DNA from 3 places in the Paenibacillus sp. CECT 9249 genome. Region 3 is predicted to be linked to each of the others. Evidence: riboswitches for the same ligand, from Rfam matches in the RefSeq annotation. Region 3 holds a riboswitch; each other region holds the start of a gene.
The links. Region 3 has a riboswitch for cyclic di-GMP ahead of LQ229_RS11005 (isopeptide-forming domain-containing fimbrial protein). Riboswitches for the same ligand answer to the same signal wherever they lie in the genome.

Region 1: another riboswitch for cyclic di-GMP. It lies ahead of LQ229_RS19255 (HD-GYP domain-containing protein); the one in region 3 lies ahead of LQ229_RS11005 (isopeptide-forming domain-containing fimbrial protein).
Region 2: another riboswitch for cyclic di-GMP. It lies ahead of LQ229_RS24105 (MucBP domain-containing protein); the one in region 3 lies ahead of LQ229_RS11005 (isopeptide-forming domain-containing fimbrial protein).

The regions. Positions count from the first base shown of each region.
Region 1 covers NZ_CAKKLI010000032.1:42,947-48,138, reverse strand. Annotated here, with positions in the region: gene LQ229_RS19275 (methyl-accepting chemotaxis protein) at 1-168, opposite strand, end outside; gene LQ229_RS19270 (hypothetical protein) at 229-495, opposite strand; gene LQ229_RS19265 (PilZ domain-containing protein) at 765-1,289, opposite strand; gene LQ229_RS19260 (response regulator) at 1,335-1,700, opposite strand; gene LQ229_RS19255 (HD-GYP domain-containing protein) at 1,715-2,578, opposite strand; cyclic di-GMP riboswitch class I at 2,711-2,801, opposite strand; gene LQ229_RS19250 (zinc ribbon domain-containing protein) at 2,911-3,654, opposite strand; gene LQ229_RS19245 (LCP family protein) at 3,689-5,155, opposite strand; gene LQ229_RS19240 (flagellin) at 5,177-5,192, opposite strand, start outside.
Region 2 covers NZ_CAKKLI010000057.1:24,171-29,362, reverse strand. Annotated here, with positions in the region: partial or broken gene LQ229_RS24105 (MucBP domain-containing protein) at 1-2,097, opposite strand, end outside; cyclic di-GMP riboswitch class I at 2,248-2,335, opposite strand; gene LQ229_RS24100 (response regulator) at 2,445-2,822, opposite strand; gene LQ229_RS24095 (Hsp20/alpha crystallin family protein) at 3,104-3,547, opposite strand; gene LQ229_RS24090 (MBL fold metallo-hydrolase) at 3,646-4,464, opposite strand; gene LQ229_RS24085 (Uma2 family endonuclease) at 4,555-5,148, shown strand.
Region 3 covers NZ_CAKKLI010000011.1:73,526-78,717, forward strand. Annotated here, with positions in the region: gene LQ229_RS11000 (protein adenylyltransferase SelO) at 42-1,505, shown strand; cyclic di-GMP riboswitch class I at 1,673-1,756, shown strand; gene LQ229_RS11005 (isopeptide-forming domain-containing fimbrial protein) at 1,942-5,192, shown strand, end outside.

The DNA of each region.
Region 1 (5,192 bases), on a different contig from region 3:
ACCCACACCAACATACTTAAACACTTGTTGATCCAGCGTCCGCTCCTGAGCGGATTGCGTGACGGCAGTCGTAGCATCATTCTCCAGGAGAGACATGAATTCATAGGCTTGTGCCTCAGGATCTGCACCGAAATCAAAAGTAATATCTTGACCGGCATTGGTCAGCACGGTATGACCTGTCTGATCCGCTATCCAAATCTCATCAATGTTTGCGGATTCAGCTAGTTGTTAAATTAATGAAAAATCAGTATTTGGAAGACTGGCAATGTACGAGACCAAAACCGATTGACCGATCATTTCCCGTTCCATTACCTCTTCTGCTACTTCCCTTGACGTCAGGCTGTTTTCCATCGCAATTCGAGCCACCTCAATCGTGGAAAGCTCCTTGTGGTGCATCTCCTGTTTGACGAGCTGATAAAATAGAATGGATAGTGATGATAGCAGAAGTAAGACAACCAATAAAATGGGGATGATTAACTTAAAGCGTATAGACAACGAACTCACCTTCTTTTTGTGTTAGTAATAGTTTGATCATGCGTGAAGCGAAAATTATAAGTTTATCTTGTTCGACCACTCCTGAAAGGAATTCCCCCTTCCGTCCCCCGATGGGGGAGACGCAGGGAAAATATCCCCTGCACCCCGACGCTCGCCGCTTAGCAGGCCCAGCAAAAGATTGCTGGGCATTCAAATAGCGTGGGAGCATAGAACCACTCGTCAAGGCTGGATGAACGCTTTGCGGCCTTGACGAGTTCACTTGTGTGTCACTAAATCGACTTTCTACGTTCCAGTTCCAATTGTTGCAATACCTGAATCAATCGTTGTTGATCCTTCACATTTACTTCGATAAATCGGATGCCATAAGTAATTTCTTCTGAGTGTTCCTCTTTGCGTACCACCTTGCCTTTGAAAGTGAATTCTTCCTCATGGATCATAAATTGCAGAATGAGCGTAATGTCTTTTCTGACAGGCAAATCAAACGGACAAACCAGCTTCACTCCTGTGCGGCTGACATCCTTGACGATTCCTTCGCTTTTTCTGTGTAATAATTTTTCTAATGCTGGATCACCGAAGTTTACAAACTCAATCGTACATTTGTGTTCGAGCAGTTTGACCCGAAAAGCCTTTCTTCTTTCCTTGTCTTTCAATTTATCTTGCAGGTTTTTTATCGCTACCAGCAATTCATTGATCTCAGCATCTTTCTTCTTCATTCGCTTCGAATGATACAAGTACAACAGCCATAACACAACCAAACATGCGATTGCCGTTGCTACCCCTATCACGATGTCCATGTTCAATCTTGTCCTTTCTTTGAGTTTGTTCTTGCTTGACGATGATCAGCGTTTGTTCAGCACTCGATTCACCGCTTCTTGCACCCTGTCCTTCTGAAACGGTTTAACAACAAAATCGTCTGCCCCTGAAGACAAGGCATCCTGTATGAAAAATTGTTGTCCCATAGCGGATATCATGATAACTTTGACTGACTCATCGATCTGCTTGATTTCTTTCAGTGCAGACAACCCGCTTTTTTCCGGCATGGTGATATCCATCAAGATGAGATCGATTGGGTTGTTTGTGAACAGTTGTATTGCATGTTGTCCGTTCGTTGCTTCAGCAACCACTTCATGTCCGATTTCCGTCAATATGGAGGTTAGGATTCTTCGCATAAACATGGAATCATCCACAACCATGATTCGTGCCATACCATCACTTCTTTCTATGTTTGCAAACATTGATTTTCAATCATCTTTATCATGAGGTCTGTCACCTCAGGATCAAACTGCGTTCCTCGTTTATCATTGAATTCGTTGAGAACGTACGTTATATCGTTTTTGTCTTTGTATCTGCGTCTTGAAGTCATACTGTCAAACGCATCTGCAACTGAAATGATCCGAGTCAAAAACGGAATTTGGTTCTGTTTCAGTTTCATCGGATAACCACTGCCGTCAAAACGTTCATGATGTAACAGAACCATGTCGAGGATGTTTTCTTTCTGAAGTGGCTTGCTGTGCTTAAGTAACTCATATCCATAGTGAGGATGTTCTTTCATGATGGCATATTCTTCTTTGGTGAGTTTCGCAGGTTTTTGCAGGATATGATCCGGAATACCAAGTTTGCCGATATCGTGCAGTAATCCACCCAAATAAACAGAACGGCACTGCTTGCGGCCCAACTTCAATTGCTTGGCCATCTGCCGGGCATAATTTGCGACTTTATGTAGATGTTCGAATGTATAAGTGTCCTTCAGATACATAGTGTGTAATAGTGTCTCGATCTGCTCGATCATCTGATTTCGAGCAAGCAGGGATATATTGATTAGCAGTGCCACAACATACCCCGAAAAGAACAACAACGCCCAGCTTAATATGTGGGGAGTCAATGAAAATGAGTCGGAATTTATCATCTCTACATTCATTGTCGTTAGCAATAGACTGATGATTGCAAGTCCATACCATCTCCTGAATACGAATCCCAAAGCTAGCATCATCAACACTTCTTCAAGCAATATCATCCACGATGCTTTCGATAGAAACGTTAATGAAAAGAGGAGGGCCACTGCAATCCATAATGCAACTTTCATCGGATTTCTTTCGCACCATATCGTAAATATCAATTTATTGAACTGATTATCCATTCTAGGACACCTGCCATTGCTGTAAAAATAAAAAACACTCCCTTGCCGAAGCATGGGAGTGCATGATGATCCCTGTCTTTCGGTAACTGGCTAGCATAGTGAATGGACATTCACCTTAGCTCCTTTAGCTTTGCGTCACTAATTTTCATTAGCTTTGCCTTTGTCGTATCACAGAAAATTATGTCGAATTTTTATATTTTATTTTATCGATTGAAATGGATTCTGTCAAAACACAATTCACATTGGTGAAATACTCTATCATACCTTGGAGTTGCTAATCACGCAAACTCGTAATGACAAAATCGACATATCCGTGCTTTTGCTTTCACCGTCTCCGCACATTGCGGACATTCTTTTGTATCATCTACAATGTTTGCAGTGGCAGGATCGGCTTGTCGAATCGCAGATACTTCTTGTTCAAGGAGTTCTTGTTGGTTCAGCATATGTTGTTCATACCAGAGCTTTTGCTTCACCATTTCATCCTGATAGTACTGTTCCATGTTCTGCATTTCATCTCGCAATTGTTCCAGCTCGGTTTCCAATGAATGACTCAATTCCTGCACTTCTTGTTGTCTGCTCAACGCTGTATTGCGGATGGATGCTCCTTTGGCAATGAGGACAATACCAATGATCAAGATGACGACGGCAATGAAAAGGATCACCATCGCAACTGAGCCATCAGTCCTCACTAACGTAAATCCCATGAGGAAGACTAGCAAGCTGAAAATGACAACAGCCCATCCGATTACACGGAGGAATCCGCCGCCAAGCTGACCGCCGACACCTGTCATATTGTACTTACTGAGTTCGGATTCTTTTTGTGCAATCTCTTCCTTGATCGACTGCATTTTAATTTTGTATTCCCGCTCCAAATGATCGAGTTTCATCTTGAACGCGTCACTTGTATTGACGGTACGGACAAATTTTTGCAACGTTTCATCACCTGCTTTGTATTTGAGATAGTTAGTGATCGAAGACTTCGCTTCCAAATGCTTAACCTTGGAATCAATGTTGGCGTTCAAAGTAAGTAGATTGTCTCAGAAATGACATTGGAGGCTATTGATCATGCAACACATTTTGCACATACTCTTGCAATTGGGCTTCATCAACGGCGATTACATTTTTATCATCGATTACTACCTCACGAATGAGTTCGATTGGCGGCAACTGAATACTCTCAACGTCATCTATGTCCAGTTGGAATGCGACTTTACTAAGCTGTAACAGATCACCCATTGAAATATCCGTTATCACGTATGAACTCATCGAATGAATCAGATCAGACATGGTTGGCATGGAGGCATGATCCTTAAGCTTGTCCAGTATGGCAACCAAAATATTGCGTTGGCGTTCGGTTCTTGCATAATCGCCCATCGCATCCATTCGAAATCGAACGTATTGCAGCGTTTCATGTCCATCCAAATGCTGATAACCTTCATCCAATTGAATATGGTATTCCGGATCTTCTCCTTCAGGGGCATACTCCATTGGTTTTTCCACTTCGTAGTCAATGCCGCCCATCGCATCAATCAAGTTAATAAATCCCTCATAGTCTGCAAACACATAGTAATCGATAGATATACCTGTATAATCTTTAATTGTCTGCTTGACCAAGTCAATGCCACCCTTTGTTTTGAATTCGTTTATTCTGCCACCTTCATGACCAGGCATTGAAACATAGGTATCTCGAAGAATCGAAAACAGATATGCTTTCTTTCGATCCGTATCTAAGGAAGCTACAACGATACTGTCGGTATAGGCCAGAAGATCATCCCGATCACCACCGAGCAATAAAATATGTACCCATTGATCGCCGTCCCATTCAAGATCATCCATTGTCGCTTGATCATCGTTTGATGTTGTATCCAGTAGATGTTCACTCGTCTCCATGATGCGGTTCTGTTGCTGAAGGTATTCCGCCGCTTTTTGCATGTGTTGATACATAGTGACAAAATAGAATATACCGATCAACAAAACGACCATATACGGGATGGACACAACGATGATTGGCAGAGCCAGATTCGTCCCGCCTTTCCGCCTGATCTCTCGTTCCATCGATGCATCTTTCCACGGAATCTGCTTAATCTGTGAAATCTTTCTTCTTGCATGGTGCAAGTACAGCTTGTTGGCAACAGAACCAAGTGAAATTTTGACGAAGACATACATTAGCAAAACGAAAGTGTACCCGATAAATATGGATTCGCTCTTTTCCATGATGACGTATGTGAGTGGCATCATGACAGCAAACCAGACTGCCAGAAAAACCGTGCAGTACACATACATTTTTCGATACATCAACCAATAAGCATCGAAGAAAAAAGCCGCCCAGTTCCATGCACGGTTTTGTTTCCACATCTGAGCGTATTCTTCGGATCGTTTGCCTGTAAACCACGCTAATTCCTCATCAGAGACTGTAACGTTCACTCCCGGATTTACTTGTTGTTGAAAATGAAAAGGACTTCCACAGGAATCGCAGAAGTCATCGCCTTGCGTCATTTTGTTTCCGCATTTCATGCAATACATATTGCCGCCCCCTGTATGTTTCTATGGCAGTAACGAG
Region 2 (5,192 bases), on a different contig from region 3:
CGCAGCGGTGAACGTGTAGCTGTCCTTCAACTTCGTCGGCGTGTAGCCCGGTACTTCCTCGGCGGTCAGTTCGATCGTTTGACCTGTCTTGCCTTTATGAGTCGTTGGGTCGATCAGATCTCGGCCTGCTTCGTCAACATAGCGTACTGTTACAGTTTGATCCCCTGCCGTGTAATGGAACGTATACACTTGGTTTTCGTCAGCGGTAAACGTGTAACTGTCCTTCGACTTCGTCGGCGTGTAGCCCGGTACTTCCTCGGCAGTCAGTTCGATCGTTTGACCTGTCTTGCCATCATGAGTCGTTGGGTCGATCAGATCTTGACCGTCTTCGTCAACATAGCGTACCGTTACCTTCTGTTCGTTCGCCGTGTAGTGGAAGATGTACTCTTGACCTTCCGCAGCGGTGAACGTGTAGCTGTCCTTCAACTTCGTCGGCGTGTAGCCCGGTACTTCCTCGGCGGTCAGTTCGATCGTTTGACCTGCGACTCCATTCACCGTTGTCGCTTCAGCCAGTACTTTATTTGAACCTTGTTCCAAATATTTGACGGTAACAGTTTGTTCAACAGCCTCCGTATAACCGAACCAAATAGTAGGCGTTAAATTCGTTGTCGTCAATGTGACATCTTGCGGGCTGGTTCCTACTTTAAGTTGGTAACCTGAAAGGATAGGCGCTGTGACCGTATATGGTACTCCTCTTTCAAGAGCTTCGTTGCCGTTAGAATCTTTGAAATATTCACTGTGCAACTGTTCAGCGAATTCCCGACCCTCAACGACTTCGCCGTCCGCATTGACAGGTTCTCCATTCGCATTGACTTTATAGCCTTTAATTAGAATGGATCCACTGCCGATGCTGACTCTTGGCACTTCAAAATTCTTAGACGTATCCCGACCGTTAACATCTGTGTAGTTCATGGTCGTCGTGCCGTTCGTCGGGTACAGTTTGTTGGATTCCGGATTCTTGGTTTGATCCATCACGACTTTGTAAGTTAACGTTGCGGGTTGGCCTTCCATAATGTTGCCGGCTTCCCAAGTAAACGTCTCGCTGACAGGATCCCAAGATATCGTTCCTTGAGAAGGAGTATAAGATCCAGCCGGCGGGACCAGATTGAACATTTCGCCCATCGGGTCGGTAATGATTGCGTTCTGAGCGGCGTACGAAATCTTTCCTGCCAGCTCGGAGTAAATTTTATCCAAGTCAGCGCTGCTAGCAGAGTAGTAGCCTTTGTTTTGGCTGTTATTGAGTACGTATTCCGCATTATTGCCGCTTCCTACATCAAGTCCGATCGAGTAGATTCCAATTCCTGCTTTTTGAGCGAGCTTCGCTTCTGATAAAGTGGCTATTCCGTTATCTAAAACTTCATGCCCATTTACTTTGTATGTCTCGCCCCAGCAATAACCGAGAAAACAGCCTGATTTCTCCAGGTTGTAGTTACTGCCGTCACCGAGAATGGTGTTATAGGTACCAAAATTAGTAAGTGCAAAATTATATTTATTTCCCGGCCATGATTGGGATTCTGCTGCTATAGCCTTGTAACTATATGTCGGCTCTCCGTCACTTAATAACACAATGACCTTGTTCTGGGCAGAACTCCCATCTAGCAATGTGCGAGCTTTGTACAAACCTGCTTGAATGTTGGTGCCGCCGCTGGCCGTAATCCTTTCAATTGCCGTTTTTAAAGAAGCTTTTTGGTTAACTCCACTAAAGTCGGAAACAGTGCTAGCACTATCACTGAAAGAGACAACCGCAATTCTTGTTTCGGAGCCCGGGATGAGCAAGTTATCAACGAATTTCTTCGCGGCTTCTTTCGCCTTCGGCAGCCGGCTTTGATTCGGGCTCTTCGTCATACTCCCCGATTTATCAATTACTAGTACGACATCCGAACGGCTCTTAATATTTTTGCCTTCAATTTTTAACGTGATTTCCCATTCGCCGGATTTCCCCGTCGGTTCCGCCGTCTTGCTTAACTTGATCGCTCCGGGATTCGGCCAGATCACTTCCTCTGAATTGGCTGCCTGCCCGAACGCTCCCGGCGTCAGCCCGAAGAAAACCGTGAACAAGCATAGCCATGTGACTACGACTTTTAAACGCCCTTTCATATGTACCTCCTCATTTTTTCATTAGAATCCTCCTTTTCAGACTCTATTTTCCCTACCCTCCTCATCGAAGATTCGATATATGCTCCTCGGAATATAGTATTCCGTTGAGAACGCAGGAAAATAAAAAGTCCGGCCGCATTAACGATTGTTAATTGCAGCCGGACGATCATTAGTCAAACGACTATTAGACTCCAAAGCTTTGCGACCTAATCTTTCGATTAGTGTGCCGAGTTTTCAATTTTGCATTAGTACAATAGTCCTATCTTTGTGTTGCCAATTTTAATATATTTTACTAAATGACTTTTGTCAACTATCATTTTGAAAATTTTTGTAATTATTTTCAATTTTTACAGCATTCCTGGTTTCGATGCAAATAGTTTATCTATCGTTTCTATGATTTCCGCACCATGGCACGGTTTCACGATATAATCTTTGGCCCCTAGACGGATCGCCTCCAGGATGATCGTTTTCTGTTGAATCGCAGAACACATAATAATCTTGGCGTGCGGGTCCAGTCCTTTTATACGTTTCAGCGCGGTTAATCCATCCATGCCCGGCATCGCAATGTCCATCGTTACGAGGTCGGGTCTCACTTTTTGATAGAGAGCTACGGCTTCGTCGCCGTCAGCGGCTTCGGCCGCAATTCGAAACCCGTTGGATGTCAATACGGATTTCAACATGGTCCTTGCGAAAACTTCGTCATCTACAACCATGACAGATTTCATACGTATTACGAACCCTCTTTTCCATTGTCGTACTTAACAGGGATTAATTCTAAAAGATGCAAGCATATCGCGCCATCCCCCAAAAGAGGTGTTTTTCACGAAACCGTATGTTCCATGCCTGCTCCGGTTGTGCGGCATATCGCTTTGTTAATGGGTATTCGTTCAATACAAGCAGTTAGAACAACACTTTTATATTTTTCCAATTGTAAGGGATTACCAACGCAAAAAAAAACCGATCTGTACGAAACAGATTGGCCATTTTCTGGGAAATCATTCAAAATTCAATGAAATTGAACGTCGATTCTTCTTTTGGTATCTCCTTGCACTTTCGGCATATGGATCTCCAGAACCCCGTTTTTGTATTTTGCCTGGATTCCTTCGGAAGATACGTTCGAAGGCAAGCTAATAGAGCGATGAAACCGGCCGTAAAACCGTTCTTGCCGATGCATTTGCTCTTCTTTCACTTCACTGACTTTATTTATTGTACCACTGATGGAAAGGACGTTGTTTTCAATATCGATATTGACATCCTCTTTCTTCTCCAGACCCGGTATGTCGCATGTGGCGACAACTTCATTCTCGGTTTCGTATACGTCTACATTCATATTGCCCGTATGTTGGGAAAATGCGGTTCTGAAATCGGGAAAATCGTTCGTGAAAAAACGGTCTAATTCCCGTCTCATATTTTCAAGACGACGGAACGGTTCATATGGAATTAAAGCCATTGGATGCAACATCTCCTTGAATATTTTCGTTTTCAAGGTAATTATCCCCGAGCGCACAGGTATTTATTCCCCAAGTTGCCTACCGGTCACAGACGCAACTACCCGGCAAATTCCTGGCGAATGATGTCGACGTTTTCCTGATGGCAATGCTTTGTAAAAGCCGACAAAAATCGATGTTCGCTCTCCATTTTCGCAATCGCCGATTCATCGCCGTTCATAACAGCCTGCTTCAAACGTTCCAAATAATCGAGCGACACCGCAATCCGCTCGGCCATTTCGGAACGATCGACAGTATGCCGCCCATGTCCTGGGATGAACAACTTAATGTCGTGTGCGCTCATCAACTTCTCCGCCTTCTTTAACGTCTGTTCGTACGCAATCGCGCTATGATAAATATAAGGCAGTTCGATGTCGGATAAATAATCGCCTGCCAGCCATATGCCCATAGAATCAACGATAGTAAACAAACCGTCTGCGGTATGGCCCGGAGCCAAATAAAATGTCAGATTGGTCGATCCGATCGCAACTTGCTGACCGTCGCGCTTCACAACGATATCGAGCTGAGGGAATTCGATCTCATAATCGCGGACAATGTAATATTTGGCGTCGAAATCCTTGATCTCTCCGACCGTTCCTTCCTTATTCGGATGATTCAGCAGCCCGGCGCTGCCAATCGTTATGGCTCCAGGGAAAGCGTTATATCCTATAATGTGATCGAAATCGCCATGAGTAAACAAAAGATAACATTGCTTATTGCCCTGGATCGATTTCACATGGCCCTTAATTTCGCTAATTTCCGCGGGCAGCCATGTCGGATCTACGATGAATATGCCGTCGTCGAGGTTGACGACAGTGGAAGTGGTCTGAAACAACGCGCTCTGGAAAACGGTAATTCGCTCGTTTGAATATTGAATCATCAAAATCACCTCTTCGGGAATACGATTGATTACGCGAACTAATGTTTGATATAATGGCAATGATAGCAATGATTGGGGAGGTATTATAATATGAAGCCGAACGATAAGAAGCCAATCATAAAAGAACAGCCCGCCACGTATGACGATTATGCGCAATTGCCCGATGACGGCAAACGTTATGAACTGGCGGACGGGGTATTGGAACTGATGACTCCCGCGCCGACGCCTAAGCATCAGGTGATCGTCACCAACATTTTTACGCTGCTTTCGAACTCTTGTCAATCGGAATATATCCTTTTCGTCTCGCCAATTGACCTTATTTTATCAAATATGGAGGTTCGCCAGCCGGATCTTGCGATGGTTCATCGCAGCCGAATGGACATCATTACCCGCAGAGGAATCGAAGGCATTCCCGATTTGGTCGTGGAAGTTATATCTCCTCATTCCGTTAAGCGCGATAAACAAAACAAATTAAGAACATACGCCGCTTATCGCATCCCGGAATATTGGATCGTCGACCCGGCGCATGAATCGCTGGAGCAGTATGTGCTGTCGGAAGCAGATAACCGATATGAACTCGACACGGTATACGACAGAGAAGAGACGGTCCAATCGGACCGCCTTCCATGGGTTTCGTTCACAATGGCTCAAGTTGTCGATCCGGCTGCCGGCCTTCCGGGTTAATCCCTGCCTGTTGGACAAACCGGGCAAGACATTCAATCGATTTA
Region 3 (5,192 bases):
CAATAAGATACAAAAAAGACATAAGAAAAAAGGAAGGTACAATGACTCAGGAACTCACAGGATGGAACTTCGACAACAGTTACGCCCGTCTGCCGGAACTGTTCTTTTCCAAGGTCGACCCGACTCCCGTACATTTGCCGAGGCTGGTTGTTCTTAACGATCGATTGGCGGCGTCTCTCGGATTAAACCCCGAAGCGCTGCGCAGCGGGGACGGCGCAGCGATGCTTGCCGGCAATCGGATTCCCGCAGGCGCCGAGCCTCTTGCGCAAGCGTACGCAGGGCATCAATTCGGGCATTTCACGATGTTAGGGGACGGGCGTGCGCTGCTGCTCGGCGAGCAAATCACCCCTGCGGGCGAACGGTTCGATATTCAACTGAAAGGTTCGGGAAGAACGCCATATTCCCGACGAGGCGACGGCCGGGCGGCGCTTGGGCCGATGCTGCGCGAATACATTATTAGCGAAGCGATGCATGCCCTTGGCATTCCTACGACCCGCAGTCTGGCGGTGGCAACAACCGGCGAGTCGATTCTCCGCGAAACCGAGCTGCCCGGCGCGGTTCTGACCCGTGTAGCTGCCAGCCATCTGCGCGTCGGGACGTTTCAATACGTTGCAAAATGGGGGACGGTTCAGGATCTTCGGACCCTTGCTGATTATATACTGCAAAGGCATTTTCCGGATTTCGGCCCCATCGGGAACCGTTATCTCTTTTTGCTGCAAGAAACGGTCAAGCGCCAGGCTGCGCTCATTGCCCAATGGCAACTGGTCGGTTTCATTCACGGGGTGATGAACACCGACAATATGGCTCTTAGCGGAGAAACGATCGATTACGGGCCCTGCGCTTTCATGGATGCGTACGACCCGGCGACGGTGTTCAGTTCCATTGATACGCAAGGCCGTTACGCTTATGGAAATCAACCGTATATTGCCGCTTGGAATCTCGCGCGATTCGCCGAAACTTTGTTGCCGCTGCTGCATGACGACGAGGCGCAGTCTATCACAATGGCCGAGGATGCGCTATCGGATTTTGCCTCGTTGTTTCAGCGGAATTGGCTCGCAGGCATGAGGGCGAAGCTGGGGATTTTTAACGAAGAGCGGGAGGACGAATCCTTGATCGGAGACCTGCTCGGTATGATGCAGAAGTATCGTGCGGACTATACCAATACGTTTCTAGCCTTAACCTTTGACAAGATGGAGGACTCGGATTTATCTTGCGCTGCGGAATTCGCTTCATGGCATGAGCTCTGGCAGGCGAGGCTGAGTAGGCAGCAGGAATCGCAAGCCTCCTCGCATCAGTTGATGCTTGGCAGCAATCCCGCGCTCATCCCCCGCAACCACCGGGTGGAAGAGGCGCTGGAAGCCGCGGCGGAGCGAGGAGATTACAGCGTGATGGAACGGTTGCTTCATGTGCTTTCCAACCCGTACGCGCACTCTCCCGAACAGGCGGAATATTCCGCGCCGCCTGCGCCGTCGAACCGGCCTTACCGAACGTTTTGCGGCACCTGACATTTCCTCTTCGCAAGCGGCCCTCTCTTTTCAGGGGGGGGCGCATTTGCATTTATTCGACAAATAATTAGAGATCTCAACAAATTTAGGGCTAATCTACCTAATCGTCAAACCTATTTCAATATATACTAAAGGTAATTTTGTTTCAAAAAATTCAATATATTCTCGTATGATAATAGCAAACTCGTTGAAAGACGGGGACGCAAAGCTACAGGGGCTAACGGATTGTCCAATGCCAGCCAGCTGCCGAATACGATGGAAAACTCCGTCTGTTGGCGCATGTTCGTTTATGGATGGAGTTTTTTATTTTTTAAAAAAGGAGTAAGGCAAGGTGGTGATTACAGCAAAGATTTTAATAAAGACTTATAAAATTGGCCGGTAGGGAGGGAAACTATTGAAGGCGAAAATAATAGCAAATCGGATTTTTAAAATTTTGATGGCTTTTCTCATCATTTTCTCGTATCCAATGCTGCCTTTGCACAATCAAAATGCAAGTGCGGCTCCTGCGGATGGGAAGTGGCTGACTTACAAGTTGGATGAGTTTTCACCCAGTACGATTAATCAATTGTTTACTTTAAATGGTCGTGCGCAAGTTCCTGCCGGGGCCAATTTTATCCGATTGACGCCGACAGCGACAGAACAAAGCGGGGCAGTTTTTAACAATAAAGAAATTTGTCCTGTAAACAATTACTCATTCAGTACGGCTTTTTCATTTGAAATGAGGAATCCGAGTCCTGCAGGTGCAAGCGACGGGCTGACCTTTACCATTCAGACCGGTACAACCAGTCAAGACGCAGTTGGAGGCGGACTTGGGTTTTATGGCATTAAACCTAGTTTTACGGTTAAGTACGATACCTTCCAAAACCCTGGTTACGATCCTTCTGCAAACTACGTTGGACTCGCAGAAAATGGGCCGCTCGAAAATAAGGATGGCTGGTATACGGATTTGGATGAGTTTAATAGGGATCATGGCACCAATTTTAAATTATCTGACGGAAACCGGTATTATACATGGATCGACTATGATGGTTTAACTCAGAAAGTTCAGGTTCGTCTAGGTATTTTGCCGGATCGGGAAAGTTCTTCTTTAATATTGGATGTAGACGGTATCGATCTTGGTACGATTTTTGACGGGGGAACGTACCATGCCGGTTTTACCGCATCAACCGGATACCCAAATTACGAGAACCATGATATCCATAGCTGGTACTTTATCAATGACTACGCTCCTATTGAAACACTCGATCCGCAAAATGATTACAAACAAGCGCCGAGCAGTTTGGAGTTAACGACGGAAGCGGCCGATGAGCAGGGAGAGCATCAAGTAACGGTAACGCTGCTTGATCCGCTGGGCAATCCGGTTTCCGGCGCTTCGCTGGAAGCACTGACTGCAACTTCAGGCAATCTAACCGGGCCGAACGGAGAATCCGTAACCGAGTTATTATCCGATGCGAATGGGAAGATTCATGCCGTCTTAAAAAATGCCGATCGATCTCAGGACATTACGATCTCGGCGAAGACCGGTTGCGCTACGGCTTCCGACACGATTCCGGCTTCTAACGAACCGCCAATCGGTTCGGTCGTTGTCGCTGAAAAATCGGTATCTCCGGAGGGAGAAGTATTTGTCGGGGATGAACTGACCTATGAAGTGAAGGTTAAAAATGAAGGCGGTGACATTGCGGCAGATGCTGTCTTTGAAGATGTCATCCCTGCAGGAACAGAATATATCCCGGGCACCATGAAAATTGTCAGCGGGGCAAGCGCCGTCAATTTGACCGATGAGAACGACCAGGACGCCGGATATTTTGACGGTAATAAAGTCATCATCCGACTCGGCGACTTGCCGAACACGGCCAATTTGCCTGACGGAATCATCTTACAATTCAAAGTCAAAGCGTTGGCAAGCCATGTCGGCGAGCCGGTCGCCAATAAAGCGATTGTAAGCTATAAAAACTTACTAATTGGTGAAGATGCAACGGCCGAGTCCAATGAAGTGACAACACCGGTCGAATATAGAGTACCGCAATTAGAAGCTGAAAAAAAGGCTGCGCTGCTTGAAAAAGCGGAAGGAAACACGGATGACGAGCATCCGGAAGCGGGCGATACGATTCTGTATACGATTCAGGCACGGAATACGGCCGCGGGCAGCCTGATTGAAAACCTCGTGATCTCCGACGTCATTCCGGAAGGTCTGGAATACGTGCCGGGCACGTTGAATGTTGACGGTACGCCGGTAAGCGATGCACAGGACGGGGATAAAGGCCACTATGCGGACGGACAAGTCTTTGCCCAGTTCGGAGATGTCACCGATACGGTGTGGCATACGGTGACGTTCCAGGCGAAAGTGTTGGCCGGACAAGCGGGCAAAGATATCCGGAATGTAGCTGTGATAAGCGGCGATAATGTCGGCACCCCGAGTACGCCGGAAGAAGTGGTTGAGGTTTATCCGCGGGCCGTTGCACTGGAGTCGAATAAGTCGGCAACGCTGCATGCGAAAGCGGACGGCAATACGGATGCGGATCATCCGGAAGTCGGGGATACGCTGCTGTACACGATTCAGACGCGGAACACAGTCTCAGATAGCTTGGTGGCCAATCTGACGATTACGGACGTCATTCCGGAAGGTCTGGAATACGTCCCGGGCACGTTGACCGTAGACGGAACCTCGGCGAGCGATGCTCAGGACGGAGATAAAGGGCACTTTGCGGACGGTCAAGTCTTCGCCCAGTTCGGGGATGTCACGGATACCGCATGGCATACGGTGACGTTCCAGGCGAAAGTACTGCCTGGCCAAGCGGGCAAAGATATCCGGAATGTGGCCGTGGTGAGCGGCGACAATGTCGGCACTCCGAGCACGCCGGAAGAAGTGGTTGAGGTTTATCCGCGGTCCGTTGCGCTGGAGTCGAATAAGTCGGCATCGCTGCATGCGAAAGCGGGCGGCAATACGGATGCGGACCACCCGGAAGTGGGCGATACGCTGTTGTACACGATTCAGACGCGCAACAAGATAAGCGATAGTTTGGCGACCAATCTGACGATTACGGACGTCATTCCGGAAGGTCTGGAATACGTGCCAGGCACGTTGACCGTTGACGGAACCTCGGTCAGCGATGCTCAGGACGGGGATAAAGGCCACTATGCGGACGGACAAGTCTTTGCCCAGTTCGGAGATGTCACCGATACGGTGTGGCATACGGTGACGTTCCAGGCGAAAGTGTTGGCCGGACAAGCGGGCAAAGATATCCGGAATGTAGCTGTGGTAAGCGGCGATAATGTCGGCACTCCGAGCGAGCCGGAAGAAGTGGTTGAGGTTTATCCGCGGGCCGTTGCGCTGGAGTCGAATAAGTCGGCATCGCTGCATGCGAAAGCGGGCGGCAATACGGATGCGGACCACCCGGAAGTCGGGGATACGCTGCTGTACACGATTCAAACGCGCAACACAGTCTCAGATAGCTTGGTGACCAATCTGACGATTACGGACGTCATTCCGGAAGGTCTGGAATACGTGCCGGGCACGTTGACCGTAGACGGAACCTCGGCGAGCGATGCGCAGGATGGAGATCAGGGCTATTATTTGGCCGGTCAAGTGTTTGGCCAATTCGGCGATGTAACGGATACATCTTGGCATACGCTCGAGTTCAAAGCCATCATCAAATCCGGGCAGGCTGGGAGAGATATCCACAATGT